DNA from 2 places in the Shewanella cyperi genome. Region 1 is predicted to be linked to the other one. Evidence: riboswitches for the same ligand, from Rfam matches in the RefSeq annotation. Region 1 holds a riboswitch; the other holds the start of a gene.
What was found. Region 1 has a riboswitch for lysine ahead of lysC (lysine-sensitive aspartokinase 3). Riboswitches for the same ligand answer to the same signal wherever they lie in the genome.

Region 1 (14,623 bases):
ACGTGGAGCACTTCGACACCATCATCGCCGGCAAGGCGGGATCGGGCCTGGCGGAGTTCTGGGAACGGGCGCGGGAAGAGGCCACCGTGGTCACCGACAAGGGCATCCGCCTGCTGGATTACCGCAAGCTGGTGCCGGGTCTGGAGCAGCTGCTCAATGTGATGGTGCCGCAGCGGATGCGCTCTCTGATCGATTTGGGGCGCAACTTCGGTGTCGACCTTTGTGCCTTCTATGATGTGCTGGCCGACATCGATCGCCGTATCGCGTCCCAGAGCGCCCGCATCACCCGCGAGGTGGGCGAGGAGCTGTTCCTCGATGGCGTGTCCGAATCTGCGGTACGTATTCGTTCGCGGATCAGTGAACTGGAATTCTGGCCTGAGCTGGAAGTGTTCGTGGCGGCTTTCCGTCACTGGAAGACCGACGGTTTCAACGGCCTGCCGAGCGAACATTACACCGGCAGCATGCGCCGGGCGCTGGACATCATAGGCAAGGCGGCCCTGAGTGGCGGCATCGCCAAATTGCTGGAGATTGAACTCAAGCTGCGGGAAGGCAACAGCGATCTGGTGATCCGTACCGACAGGCAGCTGAATGAGTCCTCCAGCCACGGTATGGCTTATCTTATTCTGTGTAAGTTCCTGCTGGCCTTTACCCGTTTGTTGCGGGGCCCGGCCGACGTGACCATACACTGGCCCATAGATGAGCTTGGCACCTTGCACCATGGCAACGTGAAGAAGATTTTCGATGCCTGCGAGAACAACAATATTTCCGTGCTCGGCGCCTTCCCCAACCCCGAATCCGAGGTGCTGGGGCTGTTCCGCAACCGCTATATCATCAACAAGCAGACCCGCAAGCTGCAGGTGGTGAAACCCAAACTCAATCCCATCGCCGATAAGCTGGCGAGCCGTATCGCCCGGGAGGCCGTGTAATGACCGACGCTATTAGCCTGGTGGGCCAGGGCGCCCTGATTGAACGCCTGCTGCGGGGCGAATTTATCTGCCGCGTGACCGACGAAGACGGCTGGCGGGCCCTGAAGGAGCCCGGCATGCGGGCGCGGGTGGAAAGCTACCTGAATCAGATCAACCGCACCGTTGCCACCGCCGGTGAAGGTGAGGTGTTTTTCTGCGGCTATGCCCAGCTTGGCGAGGCCGAGCGCAAGGTGATCTCCAGCCAGTTCAAAGACATCTGCCAGGCGCTGATCCCCCTGGTGGAGTGGTTGGTGCTGGTGCAGGAGGCTTCGGGCCAGGATGCCCCCCTGACCGAAGGCGCACCTGTGCGCCTTACCGAGCTGCAGAGCCGCATCGAGGACACCCCGGCATTTCGTGAGCAGCTGGCCAAGCTCAGCCAGTATCGCCTGTTCGGCTCCACTTCCAGCAACGTCGATGCCCAGATGAAGCTGGTGTTCAAGCGTCTGGTGGAGCTGGGTTACCTGACCCGCCCCAATGCCGAGAAACAGATTTACATCGCCACCGGCAAGCTGGATTACCTCTATGAGGTGATCCGCTTTATCGACGAGACCGAGGGGCTGGGACTGGAGGCGCAGGCCGAAACCGCGACCCAAAGGGAGCTGATATGAGCAGCAACCTGCACCAGTCCGGGGTCAAGCTGCTGCGCCTGCTGGGGCGCCATGCCGAGACCCTGATGGACGTGTACCTCAGCGGCAGCGCCGAGGAGGGACGCCATGACGCGGCCGTGCTCAGTAAGCTCACCGACGCCGGCATACTCTGGCGCCCCGAGGCCGGCGAAGGCCTGCGGCTGACCCGCAATGTCCGCGCCCTGCTGGAAGAGGGCCTGAAGGACGAGCGCAACCGCCAAATCAACTCCAACGTGGGTTCGTCCCTGGCCACCATCAAGACCCTGGCCTCCCACTACCGCGAGGCCCGCGCCAGCGTTGATTACAGTGCCGCCGAGGCCTACCTGGCGGATCTATCCGAGCACGTGTTCGCATTTACCGAAAATCTGCGCTATTCCATCCGGGTGCTCTGGGGCCGGATCAACAACGAATTCGGCTACGTGGGCAGCATCAGCGCCAAGATCCGCGAAAACGAACTGGCCCAGAGCCAGGTGGGCGAATTGCTGAGCGGCCTGGAACTGTTCCAGTTTACCGAGTTGGGTGAAATAGCCGGTGACATACGTGAGCTCAGGCGTTTGCTGGTGACCACATTGCAGGAAACCCTGAGCGATTGCAGCAAGGAGCTGAGCGTGGTGCAGGGGCGTTTGCTGGAGCTGCTGGGGCGTTTCCGCCAGATCCAGGGCCGCACCCGCTTGCTCAAAGGCTTGTTGCTGTACACAGACATGCACCCAGACTATCACCCCCAGGATCACGTGGCACATCGCAAGGTGCCGGGCCTGTTCAACCGCGCCGAAGCCATATTGGCAGATGCAGCGGTCGACGTGCACAACAGTGCCCAGGAGCTGGAGCTGATGGAGCTGGTGGCCCGCATCAAGGCCATTTCCAGACTTGATGTGCCAGTTCGACACAGGGAAGCCGAAGCCGAGGTGGTGCTCAGTCAGGCCGAGGACTTCGACGTGCCGGACAACCCGCTCAAACAGGCGGTGGAGAACTACTTCTGCGCCGTTATCGATTCGGGAAGGCGCCAGTCGGCGCTGGACTTCCTCAAGGCCAATCAGTTGCCCTGGGACGCCGAAAGCTGGTTGTATCAGGTGATTGGCGGCTTCGAGGGCCTGAGTGAAGAGCACAAAGGCTACTTTGAGCTGGAGCCTTTGGGAGAACCTCATCCTGTCTACAGCGGCAACTTTATCATCCGGGATGTGGAGCTGTGGCTCAGCTGACCCCGATAACCCCGGCGGGCCGTAGCTTGCCGGGGTTGCTATTGCGGACGGCTTGTTCCACTATCCAGCCAGGCCCAAATGACTTGGGCATGTATCACTAATAACAGATAACTGGGATGAGGGCGTGGCGACGTTTCGAGATTAGGTTTTGTTCGCCTTGGTGGCGCTTTGCTTGAGAAACGAGGAGCGAAGTTTAGTTCGTTCTAAATGAGTGACGAGTGACAAAGAGCAGAGTGCCGCCCAAGCGAACCCGAAGGGCAGTGCTTGGCCGGTCTTTCTAATGCATTAGTGCCCGCTTATGTAGGATGCTACATTGCGCAGGCGCTGCCTGATATAAAAGCCGGCCAAGTTAATGCAAAAACAATCATGAAACATCAACACGCCCTAACCTAGGGAAGGCAAGCTATGTTGAAGACTCTCTCGGCGCGCATCTTTATCGGCCTCTTTGTCGGTCTGGTGTGCGGTTCCATAGTGCAGTACCTGCTGCAGGACATTTCCTTTTTCTCATCCACCTTGGTGGACGTGGCCTCGGGCCTCGGCACCATGTTCGTCAATATGATCATGATGCTGGTGGTACCTCTGGTATTCGTCAGCATAGTCTGCGGTGTCTGCGAACTGCAGGATCTGGGCAGTTTCGGCCGTCTGGGCACCAAGACCTTCGGTTTCTACATCATCAATACCCTGGTCTCCATCTTTGCCGCCGTGGGCGTCGCCCTGGTGCTGGATCCCGGTCGCGGGGTGGACATGACAGGCGGTGAAGGAGTGAAACTTACCGCCACCGAGCTGCCAAATCTGATGAGCCTGATAGTTGATATAGTGCCGCGCAATCCGGTGGCGGCCTTTACCTCCGGCAATATGCTGCAGGTCATCTTTATGGCGCTGTTGCTGGGGGCCGTGCTCAAGTCCATGGGACCACACGTGGCCGGTGCCGTCAGCGGTTTCCAGACAGCCAACAAGGTAATGATGAAGCTGATTTCAGTGGTGATGCATCTGGCGCCGCTGGGTGTGGGGGCGCTGATGTTCAAGCTCGGTGCCACCCTGGATGCAGAAGTGTTTTACAGCGTGCTTGAATACCTGTTGCTTATCATAGGTATGCTGACCCTGTGGGTGTTCGTGGTTTATCCCTATGCAGTGCAGCTGTTTACCCCGGTATCGGCCAGCACCTTCAGGCAGAAGACCCAGGAGCAGATCCTCTTTTCCCTGTCCACCGCCAGTTCCAACGCCACCATTCCCGTGACCATGCGCACCCTGGTGGAGAAGCTGCAGGTGAACCATGCTGTGGCCGGGTTCGGTGTGCCACTCGGGGCGACCATGAACATGGGCGGGGTGTCCATCTACATCACCATAGCCATCTTCTTTATCGCCAATGCCTTTGGCATGCCCATCACCCTGGAGCAGCTGCCTACCCTGATGTTCAGCATTTTCCTCTTGTCTGTGGGCGCCGGCGGCGTACCCGGGGGCGGCATGGTGATGATAGGCGTGCTCATCCATCAGATGGGCCTGCCGGTGGAAGCCTTTGCCCTGGTGGCAGCACTCGACCGTTTAATCGACATGATCCTCACCTCCTGCAACGTGGTGGGTGATACGGCAGTGCTGACCATAGTCGACCAAACCGAGCGCCCACACAGGGTGTTGGAACAGGCGGACGAGGAATAAGCCATATCGGCTCATCTGTGCCGAAGACAATCAGAGCGGGGACCCGTAATAAAAAGGCCGCCTTAGTGCGGCTTTTTTAATGTGGCAGCAAGTTTAGAGTTGGCACTGTTTGGCAAATTCAGATAGTTGGCTGCGGATCGGGGCAAGATTCAGCGTTGACTCAATGCTGTTGCCGCTGCGAAACGACACAGCCTCTAGGCTGATATTGTCCAGCTCGCTGGTCAGCAAGCGTTGCAGCCAATCCATATTGGTTGTAGCGGTAAATCTACCGATACTGGCCAGGCCATCCAGCTGGGCAATCACTTGTTTTTGGTTCAAAAAAATAAGGCAGCTTTTATCGCGGCTGAATGCATATACTTTTGGCACAGTGAACTTCAGGGCCAGTTCTTGGGTCGGCTTGTCACAGCTGAGATCCAGTTGCAGCTCTGGCTGTTGGATAGTCAGTGAGTGGGCTGAGACAAGGGGCAGGTATAGCAACAACAAGGCGGCACTGAGACGAAGCATTTGGTACATCCTTAATACCTAAAAAGAAATGGTTATGGTTAAGCCGACCAAGAGTAGAGCAATAACATTAAGTGCTCGTGGATTCTAACAGTGATTTGACGGGTGTCAAAATTATGCCATGCCTGTGGATGTGGATGTGGATGTGGATGGACAGTTGTGAGAGGCGAATAGAGAGAATGAAAAGGAAATTGGTCAAGTTTATATGAAGTATAAAAAAGCCGGCAAAATGCCGGCTTTTTCGTATTTGTGCTTTAACGCTTAGGCCTGGGCGTAACGCTCGGCGCTGGTGCGGATTTCTTCGCGGGCAGATTCAACGTCTTCCCAGCTTTCAACCTTGACCCACTTGCCTGGCTCGAGATCTTTGTAGTGTTCGAAGAACTGTTTGATCTGGGCTTTAAGCAGGGCTGGCAGATCGTCCACGTTCTGGATGTGGCCGTATTCCTTGGAGATTTTCTCGTGTGGTACGGCAACAATCTTGGCATCTTCACCTGACTCGTCGGTCATTTTCAGTACGCCAACGGGACGGCAACGGATCACGCTGCCGGGTTGCAGTGGGTACTGGGTTGGTACCAACACGTCAACCGGATCACCGTCCAGGCTCAGGGTCTGGTTCACGTAACCATAGTTGCAGGGATAGAACATGGGCGCAGTCATCATGCGGTCAACGAACAGGGCGCCGGTTTCCTTGTCCACTTCATACTTGATGGGATCGTGGTTCTGAGGGATTTCGATGATCACATAGATATCATCTGGCAGGGATTTGCCCGCTGGCACAGCATTTAAGCTCATTTGCGTATCCTTAACGGTGTAAACACAGGTTTTCGTAAAATAGTGGCGCGTATTATAGCGCGATTTGGCGGCTTGCCAATGAAAGCCGCCTTAGACCTTATAGCTAGGGCCAGGCCTTAGCGGCCGTGGTACTCCAGGCACACATCGACCTCGTTGGCCGAGCCGAGGATCACAGCTACCCGCTGGTGGATCTGCTCGGGTTGGATGTCGAGTATGGTGTCATAACCCGTGCTGGCCTTGCCGCCAGCTTGCTCGACCAGCAGGGCCATGGGGTTGGCCTCGTACATCAGGCGCAGCTTGAATGGCTTCTTGGGATCCTTGGTGTCGGTGGGGTAGGTGAACAGGCCGCCGCGGGACAGCACTCTGTGCACATCGCCCACCATGGCGGCAATCCAGCGCATATTGAAGGACTTGCCCCGCGGGCCTGCCTTGCCTTGGATCAGGTCGGCGATGTAGTTCTGCATAGCCGCTTCCCAGAAGCGCTGATTGGACATGTTGATGGCGAATTCGGCGGTGTCCTTGGGGATCTGCACTTCTGCCACGGTCAACAGGTATTCGCCGCTGACGGGATCCAGGGTAAAGAGTTGCACACCCTTGCCCGTGGTCAGGGCCAGCATGGTAGATGGGCCGTAAAGCACGTAGCCGGCGGCAACCTGATTGCGACCGGGCTGCAGGAAACTCTGCTCGCTGATCTCACCGACGGGGGCCGGCAAAACCGAGAATATGGTACCCACCAGGGAGTTGATGTCGATGTTGGAGGAGCCATCCAAAGGGTCGAAGCACACCAGGAACTCGCCCTTGTCGCCCAGCACTACCACCTCATCTTCCTCTTCCGAGGCCAGGGCGCGCACGTGGCCATCGGCGGCCAGGGCATCTTTGAGCATGTCATTGGTGATCACGTCGAGTTTTTTTTGGCTCTCCCCCTGGACGTTTTCGGTACCGGCTACGCCGAGCACACCGGCGAGGGCACCTTTGCGCACGGCCTGGCTGATGTCCTTGGAGCTGTTGGCCAATGTGGTCAGCAGCGCCGCCAGCGCAGGCGACAACTGGGCTTGATTCAGGTATTGGGACAGGGTCTGCATGTTATGTCCTTAACGGAAAGTGAGGGCTTGATGATTTTTGCCGCCAATGATACCCGAGATTGATGAATTTTTCAGTGCGTTCCCGCGTGGGGCCGGCTTTGCTTTTCATAGTGGCATACAGACCTTTGTTACAGTATCGGCTTTGGTAAACGTGGCCACTTAAGGCAGAATGAGGCCTGTTTTGCCTTGGTCACAAGGGCCGGGCTTGGACCCCAATGGATAAAATAATGATTAAAAATTGGTTAGGGACTGTGTTGATGAGCAGTGGTTTATTGGCTGTTGGGTTTGGCAATCAAGCTTTGGCGGCCCAGGCATTTCCGGGGGCGGGTACTGCGCCTTTGGCAATCGAGCGCATGTATGCTTCACCGGCGCTGGCGGGCACCAGCCCCCGTGGGTTAAGCCTGTCGCCGGACGGCAAGCGGGTGACCTATCTGGCCGGTCGCGCTGACAATCAACACTTTTACGATCTATGGCAGATGGATGTGGCCAGTGGCAAGGTCAGCCTGCTGCTGGATGCCGACAAACTGGCGGCCGGTGAGCTGTCCGATGAGGAAAAGGCCCGCCGTGAACGCAAGCGTATCTATGGCCAGGGCATTATGGAGTATTTCTGGGCCGATGACAGCCAGGCGCTGCTGATCCCCGCCGCCGGTAAGCTGTACTATTTCACCCCGGCTAACGGCGAGGTCAGGCTGCTGGCCACGGGTGAGGGCTTTGCCACCGATGCCAAGTTGTCGCCCAAGGGCCATTATGTGTCCTTTGTTAGCGAGCAGAACCTTTTCGTGTTTGATTTACTGCAGAACAAGTTGCTTCAATTGACCCGGGATGGCGGTGGTGCCATAAAAAATGCCATGGCGGAGTTTGTTGCTCAGGAAGAGATGGACCGCATGACGGGCTACTGGTGGGCACCCGATGAGTCGGCCATCGCTTTCACCCGCATTGATGAGTCAGGTGTCGAGTTGGTCACCCGCAATGAAATCTATGCCGATGGCATCAAGCTCACCGAGCAGCGTTATCCCTATGCCGGCAAGGCCAACGTTGAGATTGCCTTGGGTGTGGTGACCCTGGCTTCCGGCAACACCTCCTGGGTAGCGCTGGGCCAAGATAAGGACATCTATCTGCCGCGGGTGGATTGGTTACCGGACAGCAAGCAGCTGAGTTTTCAATGGCAGAATCGCAATCAGCAGCGGCTGGAACTGCGCAAGGTGGCCATCAATCAACCGGACAGTTCAACCCTGCTGCTGGCGGAGACCAGCAAGGCCTGGGTGAATCTCAATAACGATTTGCACTTTCTCAAGCAAAGCTCCGATTTCCTGTGGGCCTCGGAGCTGGACGGTTTCAAGCACCTGTATTTGTTTGACGAGCACGGCAAACTCAAGAGTCGGCTGACTCAAGGAAACTGGGCAGTCGATGAGGTGGAGTTTGTCGATGAACAGGCCGGCATGGTCTATTTCAGCGCTCGCATGGATAAGGTTACGGAAAAGCACCTTTACCGGATTAGCCTCAAAGGCGGAACGCCCGAACGCCTTAGCCAGGAGGCGGGGATGCACGATCCCGTGTTTGCCGACGATAAGGCGGTGTATCTGGACTATTTCAACAGTTTGAGTCAACCGCCCCAGATAAGTCTCAACGATGGCAACGGCAAGCGCCTGGCCTGGGTGGAGGAAAATGCGGTGAAAGCCGGCCATCCCCTGTATCCCTTTGCCGGCCTGTGGCAATTGCCTGAGTTTGGCACCATCAAGGCCGATGATGGCCAGGCCTTGCATTACCGCTTGTTCAAGCCGGTCGATTTCGATGTCAGCAAGCGTTATCCGGTGTTGGTGCGGGTTTATGGTGGACCCAATGCGCAGATGGTGGTCAACAGTTGGAACGAGCAGGATTACTTTACCCAGTATCTGTTGCAGCAGGGTTACCTGGTATTTCAGCTGGATAACCGCGGTTCGGCCCATAGGGGTACCCGCTTTGAGCAGGTGATCTACCGAAACATGGGCGATGCCGAAGTGCGGGATCAGGTGGCGGGTGTGGACTATCTGCGCACGCTGCCCTTTGTGGCCGGAGACAGGATTGGCATTTTTGGTCACAGCTATGGCGGCTACATGGCGCTGATGAGCCTGTTCAAGGCGCCTGAGCATTTCAAGGCGGCCATATCCGGCGCCCCTGTGACCGACTGGCGCCTGTATGACAGTCATTATACCGAGCGTTACATGGGTACACCGCAGGATAACGAAGCCGGTTATGAAGCGTCCAGTGTTCTGCCCCATGTGGCGGGATACCAAGGCGGCTTGCTGATGTATCACGGTATGGCGGATGACAACGTGTTGTTTGAGAACAGTACCAAGGTATTCAAAGAGTTGCAGGATCAGGGCAAGCTGTTCCAACTCATGACCTATCCCGGCTCCAAGCACTCGATGCGTGGTGATAAGGTGCGGGCCCATCTGTACCTGACGTTGGCGGACTTCCTCGACCGAGAATTGAAGCATTAATAAAGAAAAAGCCAGTCGAATGACTGGCTTTTTCATGGTCAGGCCCGAATTTGAGCCAATAAAAAAGCCAACCTAAGGGTTGGCTTCTGATTTTGGGTGCAGTCCGGGATTACTCGCCCAGGTTGCCGCAGAAACGATAACCTTCACCGTGAATGGTGGCGATGATCTCCGGTGTATCCGGCAGGCTCTCGAAGTGCTTGCGAATACGACGAATGGTCACGTCCACGGTACGGTCGTGTGGCTTGAGCTCACGGCCGGTCATTTTCATCAGCAGGTCGGCACGGGTGAGGATCTTGCCCGGGTTCTCCACAAAGTGCAGCATGGCGCGGAATTCGCTGCGCGGCAGTTTGTAGGATTCACCCTGGGGGCTCACCAGCGAACGGCTGTTGATTTCCAGGCTCCAGCCATTGAAGCGATAGACTTCAACTGAGCTTTTCTCTTCTGTCTCGGCGCCTGCGCTGTTGACGCGGGTCAGAAGGTTACGGGCACGAATGGTCAGTTCGCGGGGATTGAACGGCTTGGTAATATAATCGTCCGCGCCAATTTCCAGCCCCAGGATCTTATCGACCTCGTTATCACGGCCTGTCAGGAAGATAAGACCAATGTTGTTGATTTCACGCAGTTCACGTGCAAGCAACAAACCATTCTTACCGGGCAGATTGATATCCATCACCACCAGGTTGACCTTGTTTTCCTGCAGGGCTTTATGCATTTCTGCGCCATCATTGGCTTCAGTAACCACATATCCTTCTGCCTCGAAAATACTTCTCAATGTATTACGGGTTACAGCTTCATCTTCAACGATAAGAATGTGCGGATTTTGCATATCAAGTACCTAAGTTAATCAAATCTTTGCTAATCATAAGTGCCCGTCGCCCCGGGCTCTCTACCAAAACGCTGACTGGATCAGTGGTCACGCAAGTGCTTTCAAAGACGGGTCTGAACGGCAATACACTTGATGATTAGTACAAATCGCCAGCTGTCACAGGAAGTCGCGGCCGTACTTTCTTCGATAATCCAAGGCCAGGGAAGGTCCCTTAGCCATTGTTTTTCTGTAAAGTTTACATGTTAAATTCAATGTAGATCACATTTGCTTAGGCCGTGTAGTCATACTGCGACAGCAGTGTCCGGTTATGTAACATTTTATGTCAATGTACGGCCGGATGCTTGGATGGCTACGTGCGGCATTGTACTCGTTTTAGGCATTTGTTAACAATTGAAATGTTAACAAATCGGCTGCTCTGGTTGGTTAATATTTGTTAACTCAAATAATGTTCATAAAAATTAAATATTTAAAGTTAAATCTTATCATGGCTGTGCCTGAGGGCTGGGCAAGATGTTTCAGTCTGCTAAACTGTATCGGGTTCTGAAAGATGAAAAGCAACATCATGGAATGTCAGATCAATCACCTCTGGTCCCTTTATCAGCAGACCGAATTTCTGTTGATGCAGAATATTTCCCCCGCCGCGTCCTTTGCCATCATTACCGCCCATAATCCCCGCGGCGAACTGCTGTCCGAATGTCAGAATCGTCTCAGGGACAGGCAGCTGTTGGCGGACATAGAGGCCTTGGGCGTCCCCTATAGGGCGATGGTCGGCACCAGTCCGGATTTGCAACATAAAGAAAAAAGCTGGGCGGTATTTATGGAGGCCGGTGATGTGTTGGCGCTGGCCGAAAAATACCAACAAAATGCCATTTATTATGTGGAGCAGGACAGGTTGAAACTGCTGCCCTGCTTAATGCCCGGCCCTGAGTTGCAGCTGGGCAGCTTCCGCAGCAGAGCCCGCCTTATTGGTTCCATGACCGACTTCAACTGTTAGTCTTTCCTTGATACGTTGGCAGTGTTGAATCCTGCCAACCAAACTCCTTGCGCTATATTTAACCGGTCAAAAAATGTCATTGACTTGGGACGGGCTTTATTGCTACTTTTTTGGTCCCTTCCCTTGGGAAGGCACAGAAGAGGAGCGTCAACTAGGTAGCCGTTTCGAGGAGCATCCACTCCGATGACGAAAGGTGAGGGAGATTGACGCCGAGGTAATGCCATGTGGAATTGCATGTCGTTATCGGTCGGCCAGGCTGAATCCTGTCGATTGTCACCTGTTTTTTTGGTGGAGAGCTTCTGGTGACGATCGCTGTTTCCCTTCTATGGGGTGCTGTATCTTTGCACCAGGCTCTTCGAACGTATTTTGTTCGGAGCTGATTCATGAATATCCAATCCCTGTTTGTTATTGCTGCTTCCTGTTGTCGGGAGGTGTGCTGATGTCTCTGGTTGTTGCCAAATTCGGCGGTACCTCGGTGGCCAATTTCGACGCCATGTCACGTTGTGCCGACATAGTGCTCAATAATGAAGCCTGTCATCTGGTGGTGGTCAGTGCCTCCAGCGGTGTGACCAATTTGCTGGTAGAGTTGACCCAGGCTACGGTCAATGATGAACGGCGCCTGCAGCTGCTGAAGCAGATTGCCCAAATTCAATATGAAATCCTTGATTGTCTGACCCGCCCCCAGGATGTGGCTGCCCAGCTCGATAGTCTGCTGAGCCGCATTTCTGCACTGAGCGAGGCCTTGGTGCTCAATCGCAGCAAGGCGATTATGGATGAGCTGCTGTCCATGGGAGAGCAATGCTCGTCATTGTTGTTTGCTGCGGTGCTGCGGGAACGCGGCGCCAGCGCCAGCAGTTTCGATGTGCGTCAGGTGATGCTGACCGACAGTCACTTTGGTCGCGCGGAGCCGCAAATAGGCGAGATTGCCGAGCGTGCGCAGCAATGGCTAGCGCCTTTACTGACAAACCAGATTATTGTGACCCAGGGTTTTATCGGCGCCGATAGCGAGGGCCGAACCACTACCTTGGGTCGTGGTGGCAGTGACTATTCGGCGGCCTTGCTGGCCGAGGCCCTACGGGCGGAGGCGGTGGAGATTTGGACCGATGTGGCCGGTATTTACACCACAGATCCGCGCCTGGCGCCCAATGCCCGCCCCATCAGCGAGATAAGTTTCAGCGAGGCGGCCGAAATGGCCACCTTTGGTGCCAAGGTGTTGCACCCGGCCACCATACTGCCGGCGGTGCGCCAGCAAATTCAGGTGTTTGTTGGCTCCAGCCGCGAACCGGAAAAGGGCGGCACCTGGATCCGTCATCAGGTCGAGAATCCACCCACCTTCAGAGCCGTGGCGGTACGCCGGGATCAGACCCTGCTCAATCTCCATAGCCTGGAAATGCTGCATGCCCGTGGTTTCCTGGCCGAGACCTTTGCCACTTTAGCCAGGCACAAGATCTCGGTGGACCTCATCACCACCTCAGAGGTGAACGTATCCCTGACCTTGGATAAGACAGGATCGGACTCCAGCGGCCAGGGTCTGCTGAATGAGGCTCTGCTGCAGGAATTGTCCCAGCACTGTCGGGTCCGGGTTGAAGAAGGCTTGGCGCTGGTGGCCATCATAGGTAACCGTATTGCCAGCACCGCCGGGATCTGCAAGCGGGTGTTCGAAGTGCTGGAACCCCACAATGTGAGGATGATTTGCCAGGGTGCCAGCCCTCACAATCTCTGCGTGCTGGTCTCCGAATCCGAAGCGGCGCAGGTGGTTAAGTCACTGCACCAAAATCTGTTCGAGGAGGGGCTGTAATGGCATTTGTAAAGAGTGCCGTTCCAGTCGGTGAGTTGGCTGCTGGCCAGCCATTGGAGTTGCCGGTCTACAGGCTCAAAGGGCAGGGGAGTGGACACCCCAGCGTTTATATCCAGGCCAACGTCCACGGTGCCGAGGTGCAGGGCAATGCGGTTATCTACCAGCTGATGAAGCTGCTGGAGCACTATCAGGTACTGGGAGATATTACCCTGGTGCCGCTTGCCAATCCGCTCGGGATAAACCAAAAGAGCGGTGAGTTTACCCTTGGCCGGTTTGATCCCATTACCGGGGTGAACTGGAATCGCGAGTATCTGGATCATCATCTCGACATTGAGGCCTGGTATGCGGAACATGCAGGATTGGATGACGCGGCCTTGGTGATGGCCTTTCGCTCTACCCTGGTGGAAAGCTGTCAGGCAAGACTGAATAATCCCTGGGGCGTGACCACGGGACACAGGCAGGCGGTGACCTTGCAGGCCATGGCCCACAACGCGGACATAGTGCTGGATCTGCATACCGGCCCCAAGTCATGCAAGCATCTGTACTGCCCTGAGTTTGATCGTGCTGCGGCGCAGTATTTTTCCATTCCCTACACACTGCTGATCCCCAACAGTTTTGGTGGCGCCATGGATGAAGCGGCCTTTGTTCCCTGGTGGACTCTGGCCGAGGTGGCAAAGGCAAGCGGTCGTGAGCTGGGCGTCAAGGTGGCGGCCTTCACCCTGGAGCTGGGCAGTCAGGAACGAATCGATCTGGCCGATGCACTGGAGGATGCACAGGGTATATTGGCTTACCTCAGTCATCGCGGTGTGATTGCCGAACAGGTCGCCCCCAAGTCGATGAAGCGCCATGGCTGTTTGCTGAAACACTATCGCAAATTCCATTCTCCCAAGGCGGGTATGGTGGAATATCTTGCCAAGGTGGGAGAGCCCCTGCGCGCCGGAGCACCTCTGGTAAACCTGCTCAGGATGGACAAGTATGGCAGTGGTGAGGGATTGAGCACAGTGTCTTTACCCGAAGACTGTGTGCCGATACTGCATTTTGCATCGGCCTCTGTACATCAGGGCACAGAGCTGTACAAGGTCATGACACAAGTGTTTGAGTTGTAATACATAAAAAACCGGGCTTTTGGCCCGGTATTTCGTGTTAAGGCTTAATGGCTCTGGATATCGGATTTTGCAGGCTAATCAAGGTTTCTGTTGATTGGATTTCATCAATGGACTGGATGCGGTTTATGAGCACATGTTGAAGTCCTTCGATTGACTGGCACATGACTTTAACAAAAATGCTGTAATTGCCTGTGGTGTAGTAGGCTTCTACCACTTCTTCAAGGGCATTCAACTTGGCCAGTGCCGCGGGATAATCACCGGCGCTCTTGAGGTTAATGCCGATAAAACAGCAGACATCGTATCCCAATGCTTTGGGGTTGACCGTAATCTGGGCGCCGGTAATGATACCGGCCTGCTTCATTTTTTCTACCCTGACATGTATGGTGCCGGCGCTGACTCCAAAACGTTTTGCCAATTCAGCGAAAGGTGTTCTGGCTTCCTGCATCAGGGCTTCGAGAATTTGATTGTCCAGTTGGTCACGTTGAAATGCTGTATCCACAGAAATAGGCTCATAATTTCATTTAATGAGCACTAATTTACGCGTTTAACTGCAATTTTGCCAGAAAATGCTCACTGTTCACCGATTGCTTCCCAAAAA
Region 2 (14,623 bases), 730 kb from region 1:
TATCGTCGCCAGGGATATTACGGTCATTGATTCCAATGGAATCGTTCGAGCTCGCATGACTTCGGATGCGCCTGATGCTGTCATGGCGGGCGGCCATGTTTCAAAGCGGGGCACAAAGGCAGCGGGATTCATCATCTACGACGAGGAAGGCATTGAACGAGGCGGATATGTGACGATGGATGAGGGGAGCAACGCAATGCTGTCCTTAGACTCCAAATATAACATGCAGGCCAATATGATTGCTGGCCCTGATGAAGTCGGCGTTTCTGTCTTGAATCTTCGCGGTGGCAACCAGCAAGTCGAGACTCGTATCGACTCAGATGGCGCGAGAACCAGCATTTCCAAGTCTGGTCTTGTGCTCATGCAATCCCCAGAACTAAAACTCCTGAATGCCGAAACATGCACTAGGTATCGGAAGCTTGAGGCACAGTACCCAGGCAAGAATGTGTGTCGCGCTAGGTTTACAGAGGAAGCCTGCAAAGCGTGTCTGGAGTGATGCCTAACAATTCATTCAAGCCGAAGCCGCTTCGCGGCTCGGCTTAATTCAGGCGTTGATATGATTCCCTCTATCAAATAGATGGTAGTTTCCTTACCGGAGGGCCAAAAACGCTCCGGTGAGGACACCAGCTGGGCTTTGGCGAGTAAGTGTCGGCGGTTGACCTTGCAATCTTGTATATAACAGAAGCGAGTCGGGCAGAAGGAAAAGGCAGGCCATTGGCCTGCCTTTTTCATTGGCTTTTTCACCGAGCGAACGAGCTGACTCAGTCGTGAGTCGCCAGCAGGGTCACATCGCTGAAGGGCTGGAACGCCTTCAGCATGATGTAGTAATAGCCGCCGGTTTGTGGCGCAGCCAGAGTGACAGTCTCGTTATTTCCGCCCACATAGGGCCTGGCGTCCCAGACGGACTCCGTTGGCCAGTCACCAAAGCGCACGTACAGATCGGCATCCCCTGTACCACCTGAGATGGCGATATTCAGGTTGGTCGCACCCGCAGGCACCCAGATGGAGTAATAGCGGGCGCTGTCAGAGGCTATACCGGCCTTGGCGATGCCGTTGTACAGGGTCTGCTGGGCAGGATCGGCCGCATCAGCAGGTATGCTGCCGCCACTTTGGCTCACATCAAACTCTGCCAGCAGCGTCATGTCGGCAAAGCCGCTGTCGGTGAACAGGGACACATAATAATAGCCACCTGTCGCTGGGGCATTGATGAACACAGTTTCGTTATTGCCACTCTGGGTGGAGCGGGCATCATAATCACTGCGGCTGGGATAACGGCCGGCCGCCACGTACAGATCGGCATTGCCCGTGCCACCAGCGCCGGTGAAGCGCAGGGTACTGGTGCCGGCAGGAACCCAGATGGAGAAGTAGGCCGCGTAAGTCGAGGAGATGCCCTGCTTGGCTATGCCCGCCGTCATGGTCGCGACATTGGGGTCACAGGCGGCAGTGTTGCAACTCCCGGCGCCACCGACATTGGGGTCCAGCGGGTCGAGATCGTCACTGTCAAGCACGCCATCGTTGTCATCGTCGGTGTCGGCATTGTTGCCTATGCCGTCATGGTCGGTATCCAGCCACTCGGTCGCGTCATCGGGGAAGGCATCGTCGCCGTCGGCTACACCGTCACCGTCCCTGTCGCTGATACCTGTGGTGACATCCGCCAGCCACTGGGCAAAGTCGGCGTCGTAGCTGCTGCCTATGGCTGTCATCAGGTTGGCGTAGGCATCGTAGTTACCGGCCCGGAAAAAGCCCAGCATGGTATCCACGTCGTTGCGATGGCGCTCGAACATGTAACGCACCGCCAGGTAGCCGCCGCGGTAGACCCTGTCGGTACCACTGCTGTAGTTGTTGCCGAAGAGGGTGCTCAGGGCGTAGTTGTTGGCGCGGCCTATGTCTATGGCCTTCTGGTTGTCATCGCCCTGGGAGATATACTCAGCCAGGCCTTCCACCCACCAGACGGTGCTTTCTTCATGGGCCGAGCCGTACATCATGGCCTCGGAGAAGCCCCCGTGCATGTCGAAGCGGCCGTCGAGATAGTGCACATACTCGTGACGCAGGTTCCACACCTCAAACTCAGGCAGCCAGCTGGCCTCGTGGGCGATAAATCGCGCCTGGTTATCGGGATCCGCCGGATTGCCTTCCAGATACATACCACCGTTGTTGGTGCCTATGCCGAAAAATACCCCGGCATACTTGCTGTAGTTGCTGTAATCATCAAACACCACCACTTCCAGATCCGTGTTGAGATCGTCCGCCACAGGTACACCGGCGGTGGCCAGCTTCTGATGGAAGTCCGTTTCCTGGGCCGACAGCTGGCCACAGGAATCTGCCAGCTCAACCGTACTCATGGCCTGGGCACGGATCTTCAGGGTTGGAGAGCAGGTGTAGTGAATGCTGAGGATCTGGGCCTGCAGTTGATCCTGATAACCGCAGACACCATAGTCGGCGCAATTATCGTAGTAATCGGCCATTTCCGCGGCCGCAAGCCAGATACCACGGCCCTGCCCAGACATGCTGTAGCGCTGCAGAATCGACTGGACCATAGGTTTGGCCTTGTCCTTGATGGCGCCGGGATACATCAGCATACGCCCCAGCTCATAGGCGGCGTTGTTGATCAGGTAATCATTGCCGCTGTCGATAAGGAAGGTGTTGTCCTTGATGAAGTTATCCAGGGTATCGAGCAGCGACAGCCTGGCCTCCAGGGTGGTGACATAGTTGCTGTCCCACTGGCCCTTGTACAGCAGGCCATAGGCGGCGTTGGTGGCGCTGCGCATGGAGCCGTAGTTGAGGTAACTGCTGTCAAACTGTTGCAGCAGGTGCTCGGCCACATCGAGGAAGTGGGAAATTTGATGGGCGCTGTCTATCAAAATCACCGCCTCGGACAAGACATCACCGTTGGCGGAGCTGATATCGAAGGCGTGGGGATTGGCAAAAAACTGCTGCAATGCCGCCAGGCTGGCGCTGTCGAGTGCCGCGCCATAGGTGCCCACCTCATCCACCAGCCCCCACTGCACAAAGTATCCCGCGCGCAGGTAGGTAATGAGATTCAGCAGGTGGCCATCATCGACACCGGTATAGGCAGGTGCCATCTGGGCCAGGCGGTTGCTGACGCTGACCATGTCCGCCTCGTTGAACAGCGCCTGGGCATAATCTGTGCCCGCGTTGAAAAAGGCGTTCACGCAGGACAAGTCCGCCGCCAACAGGGCGTCGGTCAGGGCCGTGCCCGTAAGCGGCGCTATCTCAGCAGCACTGCACGCGCCGGCGGCCGTGGTCAGTTGCTGCTGAGCAGGCTGCCTGGCCGCGCCGGAGTCGGGCTGCCTGTTTGCCAGCTTATCGGTCGGTTTGTGTGAATGGAGTTGTTGTTTCAGGGTAGTGGTTGTTGCGTTGGGTGCGGCCTCAACCGGCAGCACCTGTGCCTTGGACGCAAGCTGATCCCGGGTCGGATGACCGGGGTTCAGTCCGTCTGCCATGGCCATGCCAGGCAACAAGGTACAGAGCAGCGTCAGGGGCGCGCATTTGGTTCGCAATCTGTTCATGGATCAGTCCTGTTTTAGGTTTGTTATTGAAGACTGGAGCGATACTGCGGCATCCGCTGGCGAAATTAGCATATTTTATACAATATAAAACACCCCTCTTTAGTGTACTTTTTCTACACCACTGTCACTTTGACCATGGAATTTTGTGGCCTGGATCCCATCGTCAGCGAGAGTAAAACCGGGATCACGGCCGACATCGATTTTCTGACTAAAAAGATGATCTCTCTCGCAATTTTCTTCTTTAAACACGCATTTCAAATGCAACTTGATTAATGTCAATTCCAACGCCGCCAAGGAGCATAGTCTTAAGCACAAGCAAGACATTCACCCTCAGCTCCTGGAGCGGCGAAACATCCCAATCCAGGAAGAAAAAGTAAAAATACGGAGCATTCAATGGATAAGCACAATCAACAATCCGGTGTTATCAACGAACAACGTCGTCAGTTTCTCGGTGGCTCAGTAGGTATTGGCCTGGTGGGTGCCGGTCTGGCAGCCGGTCTGATGTCGGCCCCTGCCGCTGCAACCGGTGCAGCCCGTAAAGATGACCGCATGGCCAACTACAGCGCTGATCAGCTGGAGCGTGTAAAACTGGATTTGGTGCCACCACCAATGGTGCCCAAGCACGACCAAATCGCCACGGGCAAGCCCAAGGTAGTGGAAGTGAAACTGGTGATCGAAGAGAAACAGGTCGAGCTGGAAAACGGCACCAAGGCCTGGGTTTGTGCCTTCAACGGCAGCGTGCCCGGTCCGCTGATTGTGTGTCACCAGCATGACTTTGTGGAGCTGACCCTGGTTAACCCTGCCAGCAACAACCTGGCCCACAACATCGACCTGCACTCAGCCACCGGCGCTCTGGGTGGCGGTGAGCTGACCCTGGTATCTCCAGGTCAGGAAGTCACCTTCCGCTTCAAGGCCACCAAGGCCGGTACCTTTGTGTACCACTGTGCCCCGGGTGGCGCCATGATCCCATGGCACGTGGCCATGGGTATGCACGGTGCCATCATGGTACTGCCACGGGATGGTCTGAAAGATGCCCAGGGCAACCCTCTGCACTACGACAAGGCCTACTATGTGGGTGAAGCCGACTTCTATATTCCCAAAGATGCCAACGGCAAATACAAGGAATTCAAGACGGTCATGGACAGCATGCAGGACGTCATGGACGTAATGAAAACCCTGACCCCATCCCATGTGGTGTTCAACGGTGCCGTGGGCGCACTGACCGGCAAGAACGCCATGACCGCCAAGGTGGGTGAATCAGTACTCTTTGTACACTCCCAGGCCAACCGCGACACCCGTCCGCACATCATCGGTGGTCACGGTGACTATGTCTGGGCTGCCGGTTCCTTCACCGACGCACCACAGACCAACCTGGAAACCTGGATGGTCGCCGGTGGCAGCGCGGCAGCTGCACTGTACAACTTCCGTCAGCCAGGCCTCTATGCCTACGTTAACCACAACCTGATTGAAGCCATCATGAAAGGTGCCGCAGCCCACATCAAGGTGGAAGGCGAGTGGGACGACAACCTGATGGTACAGGTGAAAAAACCAGGCGCCATCACAGCCTGAGTCCGGATGCGGGGGTGACTTCACCCCCGCTTTTTTTGGAGGTCCCATGAAAGGTCCCTTTGCCACACCTCTGTCAGCCCTGATCTCTGCCCTGCTGTTTGGTCCCCTGTTCATCCAACCTGCCCTGGCGGCCACGCCCTCGGATTATCTGATTCAAAGCGCTGTGTATCAGTGGTACGGCGAACTGGATCTGGGCATACAGCCCAAGGCGACTGTGAATACCGATCTGGCCGAATATCCCAATGGCAAGCCTGTTGCCGGGGCACACCAAATACTGGCCATTGACCAAATCGCTGAAGAAAATGGTCGTCTCCTGTTGGAGGTGGAACTGGAGTACCAGGCACGGGATGCCGGCCCCGGCGAAGGTCGCTACCTGATCCAAACCCTGACGCTGGAGAACAGTGATTCGGCACCCCAGGCCGGTCCGACCCTGATTGCCAGCGAAACCCAAGTGAATGAAATCGATGAACTCAGTGGCCAATTCCGTCCCGCCGCTGAGCAAAACCTGATCCGCGCCCTGCTGTTTCGCTGGACCCAGGCCCTGGACTATCCCGGCTCCCAGGCCCTGACCTCCATGCTGCTGCCAGAGGCCAGCTTTACCAGTCCCGAACCGGGCCAATTGAGCCCGGTCAGCTATCAAGCGGCGCTGCAGGCACTCAACAACCAAAACAGTCGCAGGGCCATTAAAAACCTCAGCATAGGTACAGCCCAGGCCGATGGCAGCTATCCGGTAAGTTTGGAATATCAGTGGAGCGCCATCAATCAGTGGGGCGAAACCGAGCTGGCCCGCGTTGGCGTCAGCATGACAGTGCTGGTGCGTGATGGCCGGGCGCTGATTGCACATTACCAGAGCCAATATTTACCCCCGGTTACCGATCCCGGTGCCGAGATCCGTTGCTGAGCCTAAAGGAGAAAACCATGCTGTCACACCTGTCCTTTCGCCCACTGCGCAGCCAATTTTCCCGCCGCCTGTTGTCGGCCCTGTCCCTGTCGCTGGGACTGAGCCTGGCCCTGCCCGCCTTTGCCGATATGCCGATTCTCAAGGGCATAGGCGGTGATTTCAGCCTGCAGAGCAGTCGCGGCGGTGAGGTACGGCTGTCGGACTTCAAAGATAAGGTGGTGCTGATGTTTTTCGGCTACACCAATTGCGCCGACATTTGCCCCACCACCATGGCCCATATCAGCCAGTTGATGAAGCAGCTGGAACCCGGACAAAGGGAGCAGGTGCAGGTGCTGTTTGTCAGTATCGACAGCGACTATGACACCCCTACCCACCTGAATAAATATCTGAGCTATTTTGACCCCAGCTTTATCGGTTTGGTGGACAGTCGCGAAAAAATCGATGAGGTGGCCGGGCTTTACCATGCCGACTACATCAAGTTGTCCGATGAAAAGGTCACCACCGAATACAAGAAGCTCAGTCTGGAAGACAAGAGTCAACCGGCCAAGAAGGGCTTCCTCTATTCCCACAGCGCCAAAATTTTTGTTATCGATGGCCGTGGCCGGGTACGGGGTTTCTTTTACACCGGCACAGCGCTCGATGAAATGCGCAGTCAAATTGCCAGCCTGCTGGGCTGAAGGAGAATTTATGCAACAGCTTAAAATGAAATCCGCCTTGGCCACCCTGCTGCTGATGTCCTTCGGCAGCTTTGCCGGCGACCTGATGGTCCATGACGCCTGGATCCGCGCCATGCCGCCAACATCGAGGGTGGTTCCCCTGTACCTGACACTGCACAACGGCGGTGACAAGGAGCTGGTACTGAACAGCATTGCCAGTCCCAGGGGCGAGATAGCCCTGCACCAGACGGTGCAGGAAGGCGAAATGATGAAAATGCTGCCGGTGGACAGCATACGCATACCGGCCCATGGCATGGTCAAACTGGAACCCCAGGGGCTGCACGCCATGATGTCCGACTTCAATGCCGGTGTGCCCGAGCAAGGTGAAGAGGTGTCTTTGCAGCTTACCCTGGCGGACGGTGAAACGCTCCAGGCCAAAGCCAGGGTCACCCAGTTCGGCGGCAAGGGGCAGGACAGCGCCAACGCCGAACAGGGGATGCACGATCACAGCATGCACCATTGATCCATTGATCAAGGTGAGCAGCCTTCAAATGGGCGGCCCGGTTCCGGGCTTCCTGCGCTGGATCACAAATTGTTAACCGAATTTAGGTTAACTTGTGTGACAAAGTAAGTTGCAGGAATTTTGCATGATTACCGATGCCGCCATCAAAAATGCCGTACACAGCCATCACCTGTTTGCCGCCCTGGGTCAGGGTGAGCTGGAGCAGTTGCTCGGCAGCGCTGCCCGCATTCAGCTTGCGCCCCAGGAAACCCTGTTTCGCCAGGGGGATGTTGCCAAACGTTTTTATCTGGTGATCCAGGGACACCTGCAATTGTACCGCACCAGCTTGCAGGGCCAGGACAAGGTCATTGAAGTGGTCCGCGAGGGCCGCACCTTTGCCGAGGCGCTGATGTTTTCCCAGCAGGCCAGCTATCCCGTGTCGGCCCAGGCTGTGTCCGAATGTATTCTGGTCAGCTTTGACAGTGAAATCTACCTGGGGCTGCTCAAGCGCAACGCCGATGCCTGCATCGCCATCATGGCCGCCATGAGCGTCCGGCTGCGTAAAGATCTCAACGAAGTGGAACTCTTGTCGGTGCAAAACGCCCAGTCACGGCTGCTGCTGTTTCTGATGCGCAACCTGAAACGCACCGGCGATAATCAGGGCGTGGTGGAGCTGGATATTCCCAAGCGGGTGCTGGCGTCGAGGCTGTCGATTCAACCGGAAACCTTTTCCCGATTGATGAAGAAAATGCTCACCGAGGGGCTTATCCGCGAGTGCCGCAGCGCCATACATATCGATGACATAGGCCAGCTGTATGCCAGCGCCAATATCCCCTTGGAAGACGCGCAGCTGCAGGCCACAGCCATGCCCTGCGAACGGATAAATATCCTCACCCTCAGCAACTGAGGCCAGGATTGACAGCCGCAGGCGCTCAGCCCAGCTTAAGGAAATAACGCCAGGTTATAGCGAAATGCAGTAGCGATAAGAAGTGCGGCTCATACCCTGGGCCTCATACCAGGCCTGGGCCTGGGTGCGTGACAGCGAGGTGGTCAGTTCCAGCGCCTTGCAGCCGCGGCCTTTGGCCAGTTCCTGCGCCTTTTGCAACAAGGCTTTGCCGACGCCCTGCCCGCGGCAATGCTCGTCGGTCACCAGGGCCGTGATCCGGCACTGCAGGGCTGCGGCCGGAAAATAAAAGAAAAACAGCAGGCTCATCAGCCCCACTGGCCTGTCGCCGTCAAAGGCCAGCAGGCACAGGCTGTTGTCATCCTTTTCGCTGCGTTTGAGCAGCTCAACCACGGCATCCAGCGGGTGTTGATAACCCAGCTGCGCCAGCAGTGACTGTACCGCCGTGGCGTCTTGCTCCGTGGCAGTACGGATCAATCCCATACCAATTCCTGGAAGTGTTTACGGCACACGGACTCGTAGCTTTCATTGCCGCCAATGGCGACCTGAGCCCCTTCGCGCACCGGATTGCCCTGGCTATCGCGGCGCACCACCATATTGGCCTTGCGACCGCAGTAACAAATGGTCTTGAGCTCCACCAGCTTGTCGGCCCAGGCCAGCAAATACTGGCTGCCGCTGAACAACTCACCCTGGAAATCGGTACGCAGACCATAACAGAGCACGGGAATATCCAGTTTATCCACCACGGCCGTCAACTGGCGCACCTGATCCTTGGCGAGGAACTGGCTCTCATCGATAAGCACACAGTGCAAAGGGGTCGCTGCGTGGGCCGTGGCTATCATGTCGAGCAGGTTGTCATTGGCACCAAATACCTGGGCGTCCGATTGAATACCGATACGCGACGCCACCTTGCCCAGGCCATACCTGTCATCGATGGACGCGGTCATCACCAGGGTGTTCATCCCCCGTTCGCGGTAGTTATAGGAAGATTGCAGCAAAGAGGTGGATTTACCGGCGTTCATGGCCGAGTAATAAAAATAGAGCTGTGCCAAAGGGGAGTTCCTGTCCTTATCTCAAACGGCGGCTATCTTAGCATCAAATTGCGCCGAAAGTCCCGCGGCGCCTCCCTGCACCGCGGCCACGGACTGTCACAGCGTCAGTCGCGGGCGCCGGACTTGTGTTTCAGCCACAGCACCGCCAACACGAAGGTCAGGGAGGCGACACCGAAACCGGCCCACACGGACTCGGTCACACCCATCACCGTATACCCCACCAGGCTGATGAAGGCGACAATAAGGGCATATGGCAGCTGGGTCAGCACATGATCTATGTGATGGCAGCTGGCGCCGGTGGAGGACAAAATCGTGGTGTCGGAAATAGGTGAACAGTGATCGCCAAACACGGCGCCGGCCAGCACCGAAGCCAGCATGGGCAGCATCATGGCACTGTGACTGCCCATGGCCATATCGGCAGCTATGGGAAGCATGATGCCAAAGGTGCCCCAGCTGGTGCCGGTGGCGAACGCCGTCAGGCCGGCCAGCACAAACATCAGCGCCGGCAGCAGGGCAAATGGCAGATTGCCACCGGCCAGACTGGCCATGTATTTACCCGTGCCCAGTTCTCCTATGATGCCCGCTATGGTCCAGGCAAACAGCAAGATATACAGCGCCGGGACCATGGAGCGAGCCCCTTGTACCGAGGCTCGCTTGACCAACCGAGGAGCCATGCCCTGCCACAGCACCAGTGCCAGGGTGGCGCTGAGCCCCAACAGCGCCCCGAAAAACAGCGATGCGCCCACATCCGTTTTCTCAAAGGCGCCAATCAGGGAAAAAGGCAGGCCGGCGTCGGCCAGCGCCATGGCGCCGCTGCCGATCATAAAGCTGACCGTCGCCAGCACCAGCACGCCTATGGGCACAAACAAGCCGGCGACCTTACCGCTGCCCTCTTCCGGCAACTCAACATTGCTGCCCGGAGGCACGCCCTTGGTTTCATCATAAAGGTTGCCACGCTGGGCATATTGCTCATGCCGGCGCATGGCCCCCACATCCAGACCGAACAGCACCACGCACAGCAGCATTGCCAGGGCAAAAATGGCATAGAAGTTCATCGGGATCAGTTGGATAAATACCGCCAAATGACCTGTGTCGCTGACGCCATGGGATGCCAGAATGCCACCTATCAGGGCGATGATATAGGCGCCCCAACTGGATACAGGGGAAATCACACACACGGGGGCGGCGGTGGAGTCCAGCAAATAAGCCAGCTTGGCCCGGGACACATAATACCTGTCGGTCAGGGGCCGGGCGATGGAGCCCACCACCAGGCTGTTGAAATAGTCGTCGATAAAGACCACACAGCCCAGAAACAGGGTCAGCAATTGGGCATCGCGCTTATTGCGGATCCGTCCCCTGGCCCAGTCGGCAAAGGCCCGGGCCGCGCCACTGGCGCTGATAAGGGCGGTGATCATCCCAAGCAGCACCAGAAATCCCAGAATGTACAGGTTCCAGCTGTTGGGGGCACCATCGCTCCACACCAGGGCAACCACCCGTTCACCCAGCAGCAGGCAGGCATCAAGGGGAGAAAAGTCACTCAGCAGCAGGATCCCGGCCACAATACCCAACCCAAGGGACACCAGCACCCTGCGGGTCAAAATGGCCAACACGATTGCCACCACAGGTGGCAGCAGAGACAGCACCGATTCGGCGTAACTCATTACATTCATTGAATTTAATCTTCGTTTGGTTAACGAATGGAGGGCAACTGAAGCGGTGTAAAAGCACAATGAATGCAGCGGGCACCAGTCCTTTCAGTAGCGCTCCACAGTAAATACGACAGCCCATCATCCCGACAGGCATTTACTATGGCAGTGCTGTTCCTTATCGGAAACAGCACCAGCAGGCGGGTGTGATTCCCCTATCCCACTTCGGCGTCATAGCCCTTTCACGGTCGATCACCGGCATCACCCTAGCGACCGTTACTTTTGCCTGACGCACCTCTACTTTTTATAGCTGAACTTTCTATAACCGACCTGTGCCAAAAATACGCGGTTAGCTGAATTTAACGGGGCATAAAAAACACAGGCGCCCCCGGGGGTATCCCCGGGGGCGCCTATCCTGACGCAGATTAAGGCTTAAAGCAACTCAATCAGCTTGGGGACTGCCTCGAACAGATCCGCCGCCAGACCGTAGTCTGCCACCTGGAAGATGGGCGCTTCGGGATCTTTGTTAATGGCAACAATCACCTTGGAGTCTTTCATACCGGCCAGGTGCTGGATGGCACCTGAGATACCGACAGCGATATACAATTGTGGCGCCACTATCTTACCGGTCTGGCCCACCTGCAGATCGTTGGGCACAAAGCCTGCGTCCACTGCGGCGCGGGATGCGCCCACAGCGGCACCCAGTTTGTCGGCCAGTTGCTCAAGCAGGGCGAAGTTTTCACCGCTGCCCATGCCACGGCCACCGGACACTATCACACCGGCGTTGCCAAGCTCGGGACGCTCGGATACAGACAACTCCTGGGAGACGAAGCTGGTCTTGGACTCAAATACCTGATCCAACTTGGCGACCGGTGCAGGTGCGCCGCTGGCAGCCGCATCAAAGGCGCTGGCACGGACTGTCATGACTTTCTTGTCATCCAGACTGGTGACAGTGGCCATGGCGTTACCGGCATAGATGGGGCGCACGAAGGTGTTGGCGTCTTTGATTTGAACCACTTCGGACAATTGAGCCACATCCAGCAGAGCCGCGACCCGTGGCAACATGTCTTTGCCCATGCTGCTGGCAGGAGCAAGAATATGGCTGTAATCGCCGGCCAGCGACAACACCAGGGCCGCCATATTGTCGGCCAGATGGGCTGCATAAACGGCATTATCGGCCAGCAGGACCTTGGACACGCCGTCAATGGCGGCGGCAGCATCGGCGACGGCGGCGCAGTTGGCACCGGCCACCAGCAGGTGTACGTCGCCACCAATGGCCTTGGCCGCAGTCACTACCTTGGCGGTATCCAGTTTCAGACTGGCATTATCATGTTCTGCAACTACTAAAATGGCCATTTAGATCACCTTCGCTTCGTTTTTCAGTTTTTCCACCAGTTCCTCAACCGAGGCAACCATGATGCCGGCCTGACGGGCCGCAGGTGCATTGACGCTTACCAGATTCTGGTGTGACTTCAGGGTCACGCCCAAATCGGCCGCGGTCACAGTGTCCAGGGGCTTGCGTTTGGCCTTCATGATATCGGGCAGCTTGGCATAACGGGGCTCGTTCAGACGCAAGTCTGTGGTAATTACAGCTGGCATCGGCAGCTTCAGGGTTTGCAAACCGCCGTCCACTTCACGGGTCACCAGCAGGGTATTGCCTTCCACCTGCAGCTTGGAAGCGAAGGTCGCCTGGGGAGCATCCATCAGCGCGGCCAGCATCTGACCGGTCTGGTTGTTGTCACCGTCGATGGACTGCTTGCCCATGAGGATCAATTGTGCCTGTTCCTTGTCCTGTACGGCCTTCAGCAGCTTGGCAATGGAGATAGGTGCCAATTCATCTTCTGCTTCAACCTGAATGCCGCGATCGGCACCCAGTGCCATGGCGGTGCGCATCTGTTCCTGAACAGCCTTGCTGCCGACGCTGACCACCACGATTTCACTGACCACACCGGCTTCTTTCAGGCGCACAGCCTCTTCAACGGCGATTTCACAAAAGGGGTTGATAGCCATCTTGAGGTTGGCCGTATCAACATTTGTGTTGTCGGCTTTGACCCTGACCTTGACATTGGCATCGACCACGCGCTTTACAGGCACCAATACTTTCATAGGGTTTCCTTCCTGCACCTTATCTTTCAGTGGAATGTGCCGGTGCAACCGGCACGGAATAGGCCAACTTTACGTCCTGTTAACGTAAACGTCAACCTGAGACAGCAGCGCTTAAGTATCTTTGCGACTCCCATCACTGGCCAGATTTTTGAACACTTCAGACAGAAAATGCGCATTTTTGACTTATAAGCGTGCATTTTTTTAATTAAAGGGAATTTTAATTTGCCAGTTTAAATATTTATTTCTATTATTTCACTGTTATCCGTTAACCCGTCTTCGGACAATTTGAACTGGAAAAAAAATAGTATGAGCGAATTTCTGGAAATATTGACTCATGGTCGCCGTTTTAAAGCCGCTGTAAAAGATTTGTCAGTTGCCGATCTCCGTGATGTTGCAGCCAAGTTGGAAAAAGTGATTGCTGATCGCGAAGCCGAAGCCGAAGAAGAATTGAAGGCCAATGCCGAGCGCATCGCCAAGATTGAAGAAATTCGCAAGCAAATGGCTGAAATCGGTTTGTCTGTAGATGATCTGGGCGTAACCGGTGTAGCCAAGCCTGCCGGTAAAAAGCGTGCACCACGCCCTGCCAAATACCAAATTGAAGTCAATGGCGAGACAGTGACCTGGACTGGTCAAGGCCGCATGCCAACCGTATTCAAGAATGAAATGGACAAGGGTCGTTCAATGGATGATTTCCTCATCTAATTGTCCCTGACACCATTAAAAAGCCCGGCATTGCCGGGCTTTTTGTTTATGGCCGCCAAAACAGCAAAGTCATTTACAATTCCGTTTTTGCCAATGGGTATCCAATTCGGTTAACCTCGATTCACCTTTGTCCCGCAGACGCAACTGAACTAATAAAATGAACAAGTTGAATGCCAAAACCCTTTTGTGGCTGTTGCCGGCAGTGATCTCTCTGCCCTTATCGGCCAAGACCTTACTCCAAGCTCCCCTCACCCGCCTGACCGCCATTACCGGAGCCACACTGCATTTATCGGCCACCGAAACCCTGACCAATGCCACCCTGGTCATTGAAGGCAATCATATTAAAGAGATCATTAAAGACGGTCAGATACCGGAAAATGCCCTGGTGATAGACTTAAGTGGCTATGAGGTATATCCGGGCTTTATTGATCCCTTTGCCGAATATGGTATTGGCTACGAGTATCCCAAAGATGAGCGGGAAAGACCTGTCTATGAAATAAAACGCGTTGGTGGCAATGCTGACAACGGTGCTATTCATGCCCAGATGCAATGGGTGGATTATATCGAGCCCAATAAAGGTGCCGCGGATAAATGGACCAATAACGGTTTTACCAGTGTGCAGACGGCAAAACTTGATGGCATTTTCCGTGGTCGCGCCGCCGTGGTATCCCTGGCCGATAAAAATCCTTCTGAGCTTATCTATCGCTCTCAGGGACAGCAATTTATCGCCTTCGATAAAGGCAGCTCAAAACAGGATTATCCCCGCTCTTTAATGGGGGCCATGGCCCTGATAAGACAAACCTTCAGCGATGTCCGTTGGTATCAGGAAAATAAAACCAAGTTGGCAGAGCAGGCGGTTATTTCCGGTCTGGAATTCAACAGTGCCCTGGATGCCCTGGGCAATCTGGAACAACAAACATTTCTGTTTGATACCCGTGATTTGAACAGCCAATTGCGGGCGGCCCGACTCTTGTCCGAGCAGAAGCTCAAGGGCACCCTGCTGGGCAACGGCCAAGAGTATGCCAGATTGGATGAACTCAAGGCCCAGTCCTTTG

Region 2: it holds a riboswitch for lysine, as region 1 does, so the genes downstream of both, JYB84_RS05600 (Na+/H+ antiporter NhaC family protein) here and lysC (lysine-sensitive aspartokinase 3) in region 1, are expected to answer to the same signal.

The regions. Positions count from the first base shown of each region.
Region 1 is NZ_CP071501.1:599,538-614,160, forward strand. Features, by position in the region: gene JYB84_RS02495 (ATP-binding protein) at 1-926, shown strand, start outside; gene JYB84_RS02500 (hypothetical protein) at 926-1,573, shown strand; gene JYB84_RS02505 (phosphoenolpyruvate carboxylase) at 1,570-2,790, shown strand; gene JYB84_RS02510 (dicarboxylate/amino acid:cation symporter) at 3,196-4,446, shown strand; gene JYB84_RS02515 (hypothetical protein) at 4,540-4,950, opposite strand; gene ppa (inorganic diphosphatase) at 5,209-5,739, opposite strand; gene JYB84_RS02525 (class 1 fructose-bisphosphatase) at 5,856-6,821, opposite strand; gene JYB84_RS02530 (S9 family peptidase) at 7,049-9,301, shown strand; gene arcA (two-component system response regulator ArcA) at 9,411-10,127, opposite strand; gene JYB84_RS02540 (DUF3293 domain-containing protein) at 10,690-11,121, shown strand; lysine riboswitch at 11,251-11,428, shown strand; gene lysC (lysine-sensitive aspartokinase 3) at 11,561-12,919, shown strand; gene JYB84_RS02550 (succinylglutamate desuccinylase/aspartoacylase family protein) at 12,919-14,025, shown strand; gene asnC (transcriptional regulator AsnC) at 14,063-14,524, opposite strand; gene rluA (bifunctional tRNA pseudouridine(32) synthase/23S rRNA pseudouridine(746) synthase RluA) at 14,596-14,623, opposite strand, start outside.
Region 2 is NZ_CP071501.1:1,331,492-1,346,114, reverse strand. Features, by position in the region: gene JYB84_RS05645 (hypothetical protein) at 1-496, shown strand, start outside; gene JYB84_RS05640 (M9 family metallopeptidase) at 762-3,530, opposite strand; gene nirK (copper-containing nitrite reductase) at 3,924-5,099, shown strand; gene JYB84_RS05630 (hypothetical protein) at 5,146-6,000, shown strand; gene JYB84_RS05625 (SCO family protein) at 6,018-6,677, shown strand; gene JYB84_RS05620 (copper chaperone PCu(A)C) at 6,688-7,179, shown strand; gene JYB84_RS05615 (Crp/Fnr family transcriptional regulator) at 7,304-8,065, shown strand; gene JYB84_RS05610 (GNAT family N-acetyltransferase) at 8,120-8,545, opposite strand; gene JYB84_RS05605 (thymidine kinase) at 8,536-9,114, opposite strand; gene JYB84_RS05600 (Na+/H+ antiporter NhaC family protein) at 9,219-10,784, opposite strand; lysine riboswitch at 10,865-11,068, opposite strand; gene JYB84_RS05595 (electron transfer flavoprotein subunit alpha/FixB family protein) at 11,193-12,116, opposite strand; gene JYB84_RS05590 (electron transfer flavoprotein subunit beta/FixA family protein) at 12,117-12,866, opposite strand; gene JYB84_RS05585 (H-NS histone family protein) at 13,173-13,568, shown strand; gene JYB84_RS05580 (amidohydrolase family protein) at 13,726-14,623, shown strand, end outside.